DNA from 3 places in the Halomonas sp. Cn5-12 genome. Region 1 is predicted to be linked to each of the others. Evidence: predicted binding sites of a transcription regulator. Region 1 holds the regulator's gene; each other region holds the start of a gene.
What was found. Region 1 encodes sigma-54, which starts transcription at its own class of promoters, with help from an activator protein. Its sites were predicted from a motif close to TGGCACNNNNNTTGCTNT; they were not measured.

Region 1 (4,690 bases):
GCAGTTTTAACATCCAGACCGAACAGGGGGCCGTGCAAGGCATCTCGCACAAATACTGCACCCTCATCCAACGCGGTGATGGCTACGGCTATCACTTTACACCCTTCACCCACCTAACAGGAGGAGCGGGACAGGCGGTGGCGTAACCCAGTCGCCCTGCGGGCGACGCGCTATCCCTCCCGGCGCTAAAGCACCGGGTTTCTCGCGCAAAATCTGATGAATGCTCTAATCCGCACTGCACTTCTTGCCCTAGCCGTGCCGCTTGTCACAATTGCACTGCCTGTAGCGGCACAAAACCAAGCGCCTATTCATGTGGAGGCCGACCGGTTAGACCTTGACCAACGAGCAGGGACAGCCGTGTACACCGGTAACGTTGACATTCGCCAAGGCAATATGCAGCTACGCGGAGAGCGTGTCGAAATTCAGCGTAACAATGCTGGCGAGTTGTCTCGCGCCATCGCTACGGGCGAGCGTGCTTACTTGCGTAACCAAATTGAAGACCAAGAAACCCCTATAGAAGGCTGGGCGCGTCGGATTATTTATCACGTTTCCGAACGCCGGGTTGAGCTGATTGACCAAGCTGAGCTGACCCAGCAAGGAGATCACTTCCAAGGTGGACGTTTAGAGTACTTTATCGATCAAGAAGTAGTACAAGCACGCTCTGACGTTAGCGGCAGTGAAAATCAGCGTATTCGTATGACCCTTCAGCCCGAACAATAGGAAGTGGCCACGTGGCAGCATCAACATCCCCAGTCCCCACACCAGTAAAAACGCTCTACGCCCATCATTTAGCGAAGAGCTATAAGCGCCGCCGTGTGGTTAAAGATATTAATCTGGAAATCACTCAAGGTAGCGTGGTTGGGCTACTTGGCCCTAATGGTGCAGGTAAAACCACCTCGTTTTATATGATTGTGGGGTTGGTCAAATTGGATGCGGGCAAAGTAGGCATTGACGACCTTGACCTCACTCATGCTCCTATGCATGAACGCGCCATGGCAGGGATTGGTTATCTACCCCAGGAAGCTTCCATCTTCCGCAAGCTCTCCGTGGCTGACAACATTATGGCCATTTTAGAGACACGCAAAGAGCTTGATCGAAGCGCCCGGGAAGCACAACTTGAGTTACTACTTGAAGATTTTCACATCACTCATATACGCGACAACTTAGGCATGAGTCTTTCTGGGGGCGAACGCCGCCGTGTTGAAATCGCCCGCTCATTGGCCACCGAACCGGCCTTTATCCTGCTGGATGAACCTTTTGCCGGGGTTGACCCGATTTCCGTTGGGGAAATTAAAGCTATCATTCGAGCGTTAAAGAAACGCCACATTGGCGTATTGATCACCGACCATAACGTTCGTGAAACGCTGGATATTTGTGATATTGCCTACATTGTTGGCGACGGTCACATCATTGCCAGTGGAAACGCCCAGGAAATCCTCAACAACCAGAAGGTTCGAGATGTCTATTTAGGCGCTGATTTCCGCCTTTAAACAGTGACCTGCAGAAGCATTTCTTTTAGTGGCATGCTTATTGCACTTGCACCAAGCCATAACTCGCTCTAGGGTGGAGCTTTCTGATTAACGAGTGGTTCTCAGATGGTCATGAAAGCTTCTCTCCAATTGCGTATCGGCACACAGCTGACCATGACACCTCAGCTGCAGCAGGCTATCGCCCTGCTTCAGCTATCGACGCTGGACCTTCGTCAAGAAATTCAGCAAGCGCTAGATGCCAATCCCATGCTTGAGCAAGAAGATGAGTTTGGCGAGCAGGCTGTCAGTGAGCCTCAAGAGGCTGAGTGGTCCGAGAGCATCCCCAACGAACTCTCCGTCGACAGTGACTGGTCAGATACCTATCAAGACATAGGCAGCCTGGGTGGCAGCAGTGAAGGCCCCGACTTCGAGCGCCAAGCCGCTGGACAAAGCCTACATGGCCACCTGCTATGGCAACTGGCCATGACAGACTTTAGCCCGCGAGAATACGCCATCGCGGAAAGCCTGATTGATGCGCTGGATGCCAACGGCTATCTCACCCAGCCGCTTAATGACATTCGGGAAGGATTAAAAGCCCAAGGCCATGACAGCTTAAGCCAGCGGGAAGTGGAAAATACCCTGCTGCGCTTGCAGCAATTTGAGCCCACCGGCGTCTTTGCCCGAGACCTGCGTGAATGCCTGATGCTGCAACTCGCCTCACTACCTGAGGACACCCCTCTGCTAATGCCCGCCAAACGGCTGGTTCGCCAGTTTTTGGAAGCATTAGGCAAAGACGATATGCGGCTTCTCAAGCGCCGTTTAAGCCTTGATGACGAGCAGCTTGACGATGTCATCCGTTTAATTCGCAGCCTTGACCCACGCCCTGGGAGCACCTATGGCGTTACCGACGACAGCTACATCACCCCCGACCTAGTCGTTCGGCACGACAATGAAGGTTGGCATTTAGAGCTCAATCCAGAAGCACTACCACGCTTGCGTATACAGCCCGACTACGCCAGCTTGATCAAACGCGCAGACAAAAGCCAAGACAACCAGTTCCTCAAAGAGCACCTCCAAGAAGCCCGCTGGCTGATCAAAAGCTTATCGAGTCGCAATGACACGCTGCTACGAGTTGGGCGTGAAATTATTGCACGCCAAATTGGCTTTCTGGAGCATGGCGAAGAAGCAATGAAACCGCTGATTTTAGCGGATATTGCTGAAGCGGTAGAGATGCACGAATCCACCATATCTCGTGTGACCACGCAGAAATTTATTCACACGCCACGGGGCGTTTTCGAGCTTAAGTACTTCTTCTCAAGCCAGGTAAGCGGCCAAGACGGCGGCGACAGCCACTCCAGCACAGCCATTCGCGCCCGCATCAAAAAGCTGATTCAGGATGAGCCCTCAGGAAAACCGCTCTCCGATAGCCGCTTGGTGACTCTGCTTGAAGAGGGGGGCATTAGCGTTGCACGGCGTACTGTCGCAAAATATCGGGAGTCAATGGGCATTCCCTCGTCAAGTGAGCGCCGCCGTTTACGCTAGTTAAGCGGTACGTATGAACAAACTCAACGCAAGGGCTTTGCAATAGCGTAAAAAGGGTTACAATCGAAGTACAGTCCGATGGATAAGGAGCACGTCAATGCAAGTAAACATCACTGGTCATCACGTTGAACTGACTGACGCCTTGCGCGACTACGTTAACGAAAAGCTAGAGCGCGTTGAACGCCACTACGACAACATTACCACGGTGCAAGTGACCTTATCTGTTGAGAAGGAGCGCCAGCAAGCAGCCTGCACACTGCACGCTGCCGGTGCAGACCTTCACGCCGAAGCGCTTGATAACGACATGTATGCCGCTATTGATGCGCTAGCAGACAAAATCGATCGTCAACTCGTTAAACATAAGGAAAAAGCACAAGCTCGCGCCCAGGGCGCTGGTGTGCGTTAACTCAATGACGTTGGAAACCATCCTCCCCCCGGAGCGCGTGCTTTATGACGTTCCCGGGGGCAGCAAAAAACGGGTGCTGGAGTTTTTCAGCACCTTTATCGCCCAAAATACACCCAGCCTAGATAGCCAAGAGGTGTTTAGCCGACTCATTGGCCGCGAGCGACTAGGCAGTACGGGGATAGGCAACGGGGTTGCCATCCCCCACGCTCGCAGTCCTCACTGTAGCGCACCCATTGCTGGCTTTTTAAAGCTTGCTGAGCCAGTAGACTTCGACGCCATTGATGGCGACCCGGTGGATCTTGTGTTTGTGCTGCTGGTACCAGAAGAGGCAGATGACACCCACCTAGCACTGCTTGGCCAAGTGGCTACTATTATGAACGACGCCCATACGCGTCAGCAGTTACGTAAAGCCGATAGTCAGCGCGAACTCTTAGCACTTATTACCGCCAAGATTCGCGAACAAGCCGCCTAGGCTTTATGGGCGGTGGCCACTGCACGCAGCGATAATTTCCTCCCATGCAAGCCAAGAGAGACGCTATGCAACTGGTGATCATTAGCGGCCGTTCAGGGTCCGGTAAATCTATCGCCTTACAAGCGCTAGAGGATCTTGGCTACTACGCTATCGACAATTTACCCGCCATGCTGCTGGGCTCATTAGTTGATGAACTACGTGAGCAAGGCGAGCGCACTCACTTAGCAGTGAGCATTGACGCGCGCAACCTTCCTACGGCGCTTGAACGCCTCCCAGCTTTACTGGAAGAACTACGCCAGCGAGAAATTCGTTTTCAGGTCATCTATCTGACCACGGATGCGCGCATTCTTTTGGAGCGTTACTCAGCCACCCGCCGTCGCCACCCGCTTACCCGGGATAGCGAAATGACGTTGGAAGAGGCCATCAATAAAGAAGAAGAGACGCTGCTTGAAATTCGCGATCTCGCTGACTTGTTGATCGATACGTCGCGCTTATCCGTGCATGACCTGAGACGCCGCATTACTGATCAAGTCGCCCACCAGCGAAAAGATCAGCTAACACTGACGTTTGAGTCGTTTGGCTACAAACGCGGCGTACCCATGGATGCCGACTTAGTCTTCGATGTTCGCTGCCTGCCCAACCCTTATTGGGACCCTACCCTGCGCCAATTTACAGGGCGTGATGCTGATATAGTGGCGTTTTTAAGTAGCTACCCAATGGTCGAGGCAATGACCAATGATATTCAGGCTTGGTTGGAAAAGTGGCTTCCGGCTTACCAAAATAGCCAGCGAAGTTATATAA
Region 2 (4,690 bases), on a different contig from region 1:
TTCGCTTGAGAAAGTGCCATATCTCCCTGTTGAAGGTAGTCGTCTGCGCTGCGCTGGCTATCTGCGATGATCGTAATACCTACGCTAGCGGTGACTAACGCACTCTCTTCCCCCACGCTGATCGGCTCATCCAGCGCCGCCAGCAGCTTATACGCGATATGTTCAGCCAGTTGCTGAGTTTGCCGTGGGCTACCATCAATCCCTTCAATCAGCACCGCAAACTCGTCGCTTCCCAACCTTGCCAAGGTGTCAGTATCTCGCAGCATTCGCCCAAAGCGCCGGGCAACACTTTGCAACAGCTGGTCGCCCGCATGGTGGCCTAGGGTATCGTTAACATGATTAAAGTTATCAATATCGATCAGGATTAACGCGCCGCAGCGCTGATGGCGGTTCAGCTCTTTTAGCGCTGTGCCAATACGGTCAATAAACAGCCGCCGGTTAGCGAAACCCGTAATGGGGTCATAAAAAGCAAGCTGGTGGATCTCCTGCTCGGCCGCCTTGCGCTCACTGATATCACTCATCGTGGCAACGTAGTTCGTGAGGTTACCGTCGGCATCATACACTGCACTAATCGTCAGCCACTCAGGGAACAGCTCGCCGTTTTTACGCTGATTCCAGATCTCTCCTTCCCAGTTACCCGTTGCCATAACGCTACGCCACAGCCGACGATAAAACGCAGCGTTATGGTGGCCGGAACTAAACATACGCGGGTTTTTGCCAATCACCTCCTCATCGCTGTAACCGGTAATACGCTTAAAAGTATCATTAACCTTCAGAATATTGCCCCGCGCATCGGTCACCATAATGCCTAAATGCGCCTGGAATGCCGCAGCGGCGATTTGCAGTTCAACCTCGGCTTGCTTCGCGTCGGTAATATCGCGGGTCACAGAAAGCACTCCTTCAAAGTATTTTGCTTTGCTTGCCAAGGGGCTAACAGTGGCATGAAAGTAACGTTGCTGTTGGCCTAGCATTAGCGGGTATTCAAACGTCGCCACCTGACGGGTTTGCTGAACTTGATGAAAGATGGCGTCAAAGGTGTTTGCCAACGCGGGGGGGAAACACCTGCTGATAGTGCAATCCTAGCGCTTGCTGGCTACCCAAGAGTAGCTTGTCCTTTACGATGGCATGGATAACAGTGGAAGATACACCACCGCGACTCTATGGGCGCAATGCCAGATAGTGACGCTTCGCTTTTTTGATGTATATCAATTTTTTGTTAAACGCAATGCAGCAACCCCCTCTTTTTTCCTGATCAAGAGACAGTTATGGCATCACTAGGCCAAATGAGCGACTACGAAATACGCCTGATCCGCATTTTTAAGACGGTCGTTGAGTGCGGCGGTTTTACCGCTGCGGAAACCACCTTGGGGATTAGTCGCTCGGCCATTAGCCAGCATATGAACGACCTGGAGGGGCGTCTGGGGTTTTCCCTATGTCAGCGAGGACGCGGCGGATTCAGCCTAACAGAAGAGGGGAAAGAGATTTATCAGGCAGGGCTAACGCTGCTTACGGCGCTGGAGACCTTTAAAAGTGACGTTAACGCGCTGCATCACACTATCAAAGGCGAATTGAATATCGGTATTACCGATAACCTCGTCACGCTACCCGCCATGGATGTGACCCATGCATTGGCAGCACTCACCGCCCCTCATCACGAGGTAACGGTCCATATTCATATGGAGCCATCGGACGCGGTGATTCGCGGCGTGATGGATGGTCACCTACACGTGGGCGTCGTGCCCGCCGTGAACCTGCCCACCAGCCTGGAAACACGCTTGCTCTACGAGGAGCCCTCTTACCTATACTGCTCCGCTGGCCACCCGCTGTTCAGCGTACCCGACAACGCCGAGAGCGCCGCCCAGCTTGCTCGATACCCGGCCATTCGACCCCGCTACCCGCTTCCAGAGAGCGCACGTCAGGCCCACGAAGCGCTCAACCTACAGGCTTCTGCCTCGGACCGAGAAGGGGCCGCCTTTCTGATTTTGACCGGACGCTTTATGGGCTTTCTACCCGAACATGTCGCCGAGCAGTGGGTGGCAGCTGGCAAGATGCGCGCGCTTCACACCGCTACTCAGCACTACCGCATCCCGTTTGTACTGATTACCCGCCATGACCGCCGCCCCAACCGCGTGGTGGATGCGTTTTTGGGGTTTATCAGTGGGGGGGGGCTAAGCCTGACAAAGCTCGGCTAATTGCCGAGCTTTGTCATACAGCCACTATCATCGACAGCCGATCAGGATTGCTCTGTCACCTCGCTGGCCATCACTGGCGCAGGCCCCGCCTTTGGAGATGACGCCAATACCTGGCTTGCGACGTAGTAAACAATCGCCCCCAGCGCGGAGCCAGTGAACCAGCCGTAGTCATAGAACCAGTTCATCGTGCCGGTTAACAGTGACAGTAAGGTCAGCACAACAGGAACCCCGAAAGCGATAAAACCGGCCATGTTGACCGCAGGATAGGCGTGACTATCCAGGTACAGGCTGGGTACATCCAGGCGCTGCTTTTTAATCAGGAAGTAGTCCACCGCCATAATGCCCGCAATGGGGCCTAACAGACTGGAGTAACCCAGCAGCCAATTGGAGTACATCTGCTCAAGAGACACTCCAGGAGGAATGATGCCTGCCTTTTGTAACAGGTCATAGCCCATCAGCAGCACTCCCACCGCACCGGTTATCAGCACGCCACGCGTCTGGTTGATCACTTTTGGCGCTATGTTCTGAAAATCATTGGTAGGTGAGACGATATTAGAAGCGGTGTTGGTCGAAATAGTGGCAATAATGATCAATAACATCGCCATAATGACCCAGAAGGGGCTGTCGATATAACCGATTAACCTCACCGGATCTGCAACGGTTTGCCCTACTAGCGATTCAGACGCAGCGGTTAGCACAACCCCAAGGGCAGCAAAGAAGAACATCGTCAGCGGTAGACCAATAATTTGACCTGCAATTTGATCTTTTTGGCTTTTGGCAAAGCGGCTGAAGTCAGGAATATTTAGTGAGAGAGTCGCCCAAAAACCCACCATGGCGGTCAAACCGGCAAAGAAATAACCATAAACGGAAGCCCCCTCAGGGCGCGATGGCGGTTGAGCCAGCAGCTCGGTCATCGACATATGCGGCCACGCCCACATCATCAGGCCAACGCCTACGGCCAACAGCAGCGGTGCAGCCAGCGTTTCCAGCCACTTAATCGACTCCGCTCCGCGAATGACCACATACAGGTTCATCGCGCCGAAAACAAAAAAGCCAATCACCTCCCCCACGCCACCCAAAGCAGCCCAGGCAGGAATTAGCTCCGACAGCAGCAAATGGATAGCTAAACCACCAAACATGGTTTGAATGCCGAACCAGCCGCAGCCCACCAGCGCACGTACTAGGCACGGCACATTCGAGCCCAAAATACCGAAGGATGAGCGCAATACCACCGGAAAAGGAATCCCGAACTTAGTGCCAGGAAAGGCATTCAGCGTCAGTGGAATCAGTACGATGACGTTGGCCAGCAGGATGGCAAAGAGCGCCTCCCCCACGCTCAAGCCGAAGTAGGCGGTTAGCACCCCACCCAGCGTATACGTGGGCACGCAGATCGACATCCCCACCCATAGCGCCGCGATATTCCACTTACTCCAGGTACGCTCACTTGCCTGGGTAGGTGCAATATCTTTATTGAAGCGGGGACTATTACGCACGTCCTCACCAACATTAAGTTCAATCAACCCCTCTCTGTCTACCATCTGGGTTCTTGAGCCAGTCATTTTATTCTCCTCAGCAGCGACATTGCCGACCGCAGGTACGGGTTCAGCTTTTGTCGCAGCAATAAGCATGCCTAAACTGAAGACAGGATCGTTAACTTATTGAACAAAAAGCTGACTTGATCGACAGATAGGCAGTCACTACCTACGCGCTTGTTATTGTTTTCGCCAATGTATAGCAAACCCACTAAAAACCTTAGTTCGTTAAAAAAATATTGCACCATAAAAGCACCATAAAAAGTGCACAAACCAGTCAATGAAAAATCAAATTACTGATTTTAAAAGAATTTAAAAACCACCAAATATGTGCAAACACTCACTAAATTAGCAAAAAAAGATCACATAAAAAATAAAAACAAATAAAATCAATTGGTTAATAGATAGCCGCACACCCCATAAAAAAACCTTGAAAAGTGACTACGTAAAGGTCTATGTTCAAAAAGCTGTCAAATATGACAACTTTTACTCATAACAATAAACATTTGGCTTTAAGCCGATGTCACTACACGCCAAGCGACCGCCGTATTTGCTAATCCGTATTAGCAATACATGGTTTTACCTGACCGTTAATCACCGTTATGCGCTAGCAGACGGTTGGTGCGTATGACACGAGAGGGCTTTGTATGCAGAAGATGAAAATCGGCCTGGTTCAAATGGGCCTAAAAACCAGTACCGACCTGGAACCCGCCGCTATTCGAGACACAATGAACGAAGCGCATCTGCCGCTGATAAAACAAGCCGCTGAACAAGGTGTGCAAGTACTGTGCTTCCAGGAAGTGTTTAATCAACCCTACTTTTGCCCCAGCCAGGACAGCAAATGGTACGCCGCTGCCGAGCGGGTGCCGGAAGGCCCCACCTGCCAGATGATGCAGAAGCTCGCCGCCGAACACCGTATGGTGATCATCGTCCCTATCTATGAAGAGACCGAGACCGGCGTTTACT
Region 3 (4,690 bases), on a different contig from region 1:
AGCCATCAACAGCCCCCACCACCGCGCTTGCACTCTTTGCATCTCTTACCTCCTTAGTGGGCATAGGCATCTGGGCGCTCAAAGATAGCGGCCAGCTCTGAGCTTACCGGCAAGCCAATCACTCGGTTTCCAGGTGGTATAGGCTTTAAAAACCACTTATCGTACAGCGCCTGAATAGCGCCGCTGTGATAGTGCTCATACAGCGCTTCGTTAACCATCTCAGCAAACACTGCATCCTCTAATGGCATCATCAAGCCATAGGGCTTTGGCTCACTAATTGTTTCTTCCGAAATATGGAAACGCTGAGGCAAGGCCGCCGCAGATACTAGGCTGGCGAGTAAAATATCGTCCATCACAAACGCCGTGGCTTTTTCGTTGGCGACCATCGCGAACGCTTCGTCATGGCTACGGCTTAACATCACTGCGATATTCAGCTCTTGGGTACGATTGAGCTCATTTAACTGCTCAACGTTAATCGTGCCCGTTGTCGAGACAACGCTGCGGCCAGCCAAGTCCGCTACCGTATTTATGTCGTTTTCAGCGAGGGCTACATAGTGCGTGGCGGTGAGAAAATGAGGATAGGAAAACGCGGCCTGCTGGCGGCGTTCAGAAGTGCTGGTGGTGACGCCACACTCTAGGTCAATCTCACCATTACGCAGCAGAATAAAACGATTCACCGGAGTCACCGGCACAAACTCCACTCTGGGCGGAGGGCCTTCAAGCTGTTCGCTAATGCGCTCTACCACCGCCAAACATAGGTCGATGGCGTACCCAACCGGCTGCCCATCGACTAGGTAAGAGAATGGCACCTCGCTTTCTCGATGACCAATCGTAATGGTCTGCCTCTGCGCAATACGTTCAAGTGTAGGAGAGGTGTCTGCCAAGAGCGTAGTGCTGCTAGCTAACACGCTGAAAAGGGAAGCTACTAAGCATGATGTTATCTTCGCCGTCATGAAGTGCCTCCCATCGTCATCTCAGGGCCAAAAACCGCATAGCGCCCTCTCCCCATCGCCTTGGCGGTGTAAAGCGCCACATCCGCGCTACGTAACAGTGAATGGCTACTGGTGCCGTCTCTGGGTGCCAGCGCAATGCCTACGCTGACACCAATGTGCACTTCATGACCATCAATCGAGAATGGCTCCTGTAGAACTTGAACCAGTCGATGGGCTAATTGGTTAGCCTCGGCTAATGCGTCGTGATTAGCGTGCTGAATAATGGAGAACTCGTCACCTCCCAACCGCGCGACTAAATCACACTCTTCCAGCAGCCCTTTTACTCGTTGGCTCGCCTCCACCAGCAACGCATCGCCCGCCGCATGGCCGAGCGTATCGTTCACTGATTTGAATCGGTCTAAATCAAAAATCATTACATTAAAGGGAGTGCCATCAGGCACTTGCATGACGGCTTCTTGTAGCGCGTCGTTGAACTGCACCCGGTTCGGCAGCTTGGTTAAGGCATCGTGATGCGCTAAATGTTGGTAGCGCAGCGCCTGCTCTTTCACCTCTAAGAGGTGTTCACGCTCTTCGACTTTCTTTCGCAACGCCTCAATCGCTTGCGCCATGCAGCCTATCTCATCGCTGCGCTGCGTATAGGGCGTGGCACGGTCAGTCTTATTCTGGGCAATATCCGAGAGGGAACGTATTAGGCGGGGAACAGGCTTAAACAGCTGATTCATCAGCATACTGACCAACATTGCAGTGGCTAGCAGCACAACGAATAACGACGCCACCACTTTGAGTATCAGGTCACGGTGCACCTGATAAAGCTCACCTTTTAAGCCAATGCTTGAGACCACAACCCCGTGTAAAACACCTTGGGGTGTCGTAATGGGCAGAGCACTCACGAAGTGCTCCTCTTCACCAATATGGGCAAAGCCTACATAAAACTCGTTGGCTAACACGTCATTGCTCAGCTCAAACGTATCCGGGAACATCATCTCCTCAATGGTGCTGTTATAAGCATCTGCCACCGGAGTGAAGGTACCGCTTGCATCAAATGCAAAGAGCCACACGTTATGCCGTGTTTGGGCGCTGGCCAACGCCAGCACATCAATAGGGCTGAACCCGCTGCTGAGCACCGAGTCTTCATCGCCAATGGAGCGTGCAGAGACCAATTGATTCACTTGACCAGTGGAATCGGTACGCACAGCGACGGAGGTATAAATTCGGCGAATGGTGGCACTGACAATCTGTGCATTGACCTGAGCTTCGCGCCCCCACTGGCCGCGGGCACTACGCTCGACCATGGTAAAACCCAGCATCGCGCCCATCAGGTAGGCAAAAACAACGCCCAGCAGCATAAAGATGGCGACTTTGCCCACCACCGTGCGATGCCACGGAAGCTTAACCTTGGAAACAGGCGCGTTGTCAGCACTGACCTCTTGCATGCAGTACGTGTCCTTTAATCTGCATTATGGCCATCCGCACAGATGCTATAAGCGACCAAAATCTTGGAGTAACGGTATCGACCTCTCAGCAATAGCTGTAGGCTCATGATTAATTAACAAACTATCACTAAATGAAACATTCATAAGTACACCATTTAAACGCTACGCCTCTGAATTGAGCGGCTTATTTGGCATGCCTTTTGCTGAAACTTAATGGTTTCACTCTGTAATTCAAAAGGGGCTTGATATGCACCAAACTGACTACCCACTTAGTGAAGTACCCCAAAGTGCACGCAAAGGCTTACTCTCAACCTCTGCCGTGCTTCTTGGTTTTACCTTCTTTACCGCCACCATGTGGGCCGGAGGCTCGCTAGGCCAAGCTTTTCCAATCGGTCAACTACTACTGATCATTCTAATTGGCAACCTGCTATTAGGCGCTTATGCAGCCTCGCTTGCTTATATCGCATGTAAAAGCGGTCTGAACTCTGTATTGATGGGCCGCTTCTGCTTTGGTGAAAAAGGCAGCAAACTGTCTGATTTTATTCTTGGTTTTACTCAAATTGGCTGGTACGCCTGGGGTACCGCAACCATTTCACTAGTGCTGGTACGCACCACTGGAATGCCTGATTGGTTGGAAATCCCCTTAATGGTGCTCTTTGGTTTCGGTTTCTGCATAACTGCCATGATTGGTTATAAAGGCATGGATTGGCTGTCACGTTTTGCCGTTCCCGCCATGATGCTATTTATTTTGATCAGCCTGTTCACCGGATTGGTGGATGTACGAGGGTTTGCAGGGCTTAGCCAGAAAACACCTTCTGAGAGTATGAGCGTAGCGGCAGCGATTACCGTTATTATCGGCACTTTTATTAGCGGCGGCACTCAAGCAACCAACTGGAGCCGCTTTGCCAAGACACCGAAAATTGCGGTGATCGCAACGCTTGCAGCCTTTTTCATTGGCAACGGTCTAATGGTGCTGACCGGTGCGCTGGGCACCATGATTTACCAGCAGGCAGATATCGTCGATGTTCTCATCGCTCAGGGCTTTGTCTCCATCGCCGTGCTGATGCTGTTTCTGAATATTTGGACCACCCAAGACAACACCATTTACAACTTCGCTGTGGCGGGCTGCAACTTACTGCGCACGGAAAAGCGCCGACTGGTCACGGTCGGAGGAGCCGCCATTGGCACCGTGCTAGCCGTGGGCGGCATGTATAACCTGCTCATCCCTTTCCTAGTGTTGCTGGGTACATTTATCCCGCCCATGGGCGGAGTGATCATGGCTGACTTTTGGTTGAAACATAAAGGTCAGTACCCCTCGCTCGCCACCGCTCAGCTTCCTGATTTCAACCGTCGTGGTTTAACTGCCTATGCGACCGGTGCAGCCGCCGCTTACTTCTCTCCTCTTCTACCACCACTGGTAGGCGTTTTGGTTGCTGCGGGAAGTTACGCGCTGCTGCTACGGTTAAAGCATGCAACGCTCAGTGACCACGTCTCTGCTACCGCTAAATAATAAGTGAGTACTCCTATGCAAATTGTTAACGCACGCCTGCGCCAACGCCCGGAGCTTTACCGAATCGAGATAAGCAACGGCCTATTCACAGATATCACGGCACAAGATTCGCCACAAACGGCAACCGCTGAACAACTGGATGCAGGCGGCAAGCTCATCTGCGCGCCGTTTATCGAGCCTCATATCCACTTAGATGCCGCCCTCACGGCGGGTGAACCAAGCTGGAACCAAAGCGGCACGCTGTTTGAAGGGATTGAGCGCTGGGGCGAGCGCAAACCGCTGCTTAACGAGGCCGACATTCGCGAACGCGTGTTAAAAACCTTAAACCTACTCATCGGTAACGGCGTTCAGTTTGTGCGCACCCACGCCGATACCAGCGACCCAAGCTTGGTGGGGCTAAAAACACTCTGCGCCTTGCGTGATGAGCTGAAGGATAAGATCGACATCCAGGTGGTGGCCTTCCCTCAGGATGGCCTGCTCTCTTACCCTGGCGGCGACAAGCTAATGGAGGAGGCGCTGGAGATCGGCGCTGACGTGGTGGGTGGTATTCCCCACTTTGAATACACCCGCGAGCTAGGCGTGGCCTCCATGAAGCGGGTGATTGAGCTGGCGATGAAGTATGACCGCTTGGTGGATGTGCACTGCGATGAGATCGACGATCCCAACTCGCGCTTTCTTGAAGTGCTGGCCTGCGAGGCTCTGTTCAATGAGTTAGGCAGCCGCGTGACCGCCAGTCACACTACCGCGATGCACTCTTACGACAACGCCTACTGCTCTAAACTCTTTCTGTTGCT

Region 2: a site for sigma-54 is predicted at 3,807-3,824, ahead of L1249_RS07760 (NCS1 family nucleobase:cation symporter-1). Genes of this name have one in related genera too.
Region 3: a site for sigma-54 is predicted at 2,576-2,593, ahead of codB (cytosine permease). Genes of this name have one in related genera too.

The regions. Positions count from the first base shown of each region.
Region 1 covers NZ_JAKGAY010000001.1:247,264-251,953, forward strand. The annotation lists gene iscB (RNA-guided endonuclease IscB) at 1-146, shown strand, start outside; gene lptA (lipopolysaccharide transport periplasmic protein LptA) at 217-720, shown strand; gene lptB (LPS export ABC transporter ATP-binding protein) at 732-1,490, shown strand; gene L1249_RS01200 (RNA polymerase factor sigma-54) at 1,596-3,011, shown strand; gene hpf (ribosome hibernation-promoting factor, HPF/YfiA family) at 3,109-3,417, shown strand; gene ptsN (PTS IIA-like nitrogen regulatory protein PtsN) at 3,422-3,889, shown strand; gene rapZ (RNase adapter RapZ) at 3,955-4,690, shown strand, end outside.
Region 2 covers NZ_JAKGAY010000010.1:22,073-26,762, reverse strand. The annotation lists gene L1249_RS07770 (putative bifunctional diguanylate cyclase/phosphodiesterase) at 1-887, opposite strand, end outside; gene L1249_RS07765 (LysR family transcriptional regulator) at 1,266-2,192, shown strand; gene L1249_RS07760 (NCS1 family nucleobase:cation symporter-1) at 2,234-3,751, opposite strand; gene L1249_RS07755 (nitrilase-related carbon-nitrogen hydrolase) at 4,372-4,690, shown strand, end outside.
Region 3 covers NZ_JAKGAY010000010.1:4,284-8,973, reverse strand. The annotation lists gene L1249_RS07700 (amino acid ABC transporter substrate-binding protein) at 1-42, opposite strand, end outside; gene L1249_RS07695 (amino acid ABC transporter substrate-binding protein) at 54-884, opposite strand; gene L1249_RS07690 (putative bifunctional diguanylate cyclase/phosphodiesterase) at 950-2,386, opposite strand; gene codB (cytosine permease) at 2,634-3,896, shown strand; gene codA (cytosine deaminase) at 3,912-4,690, shown strand, end outside.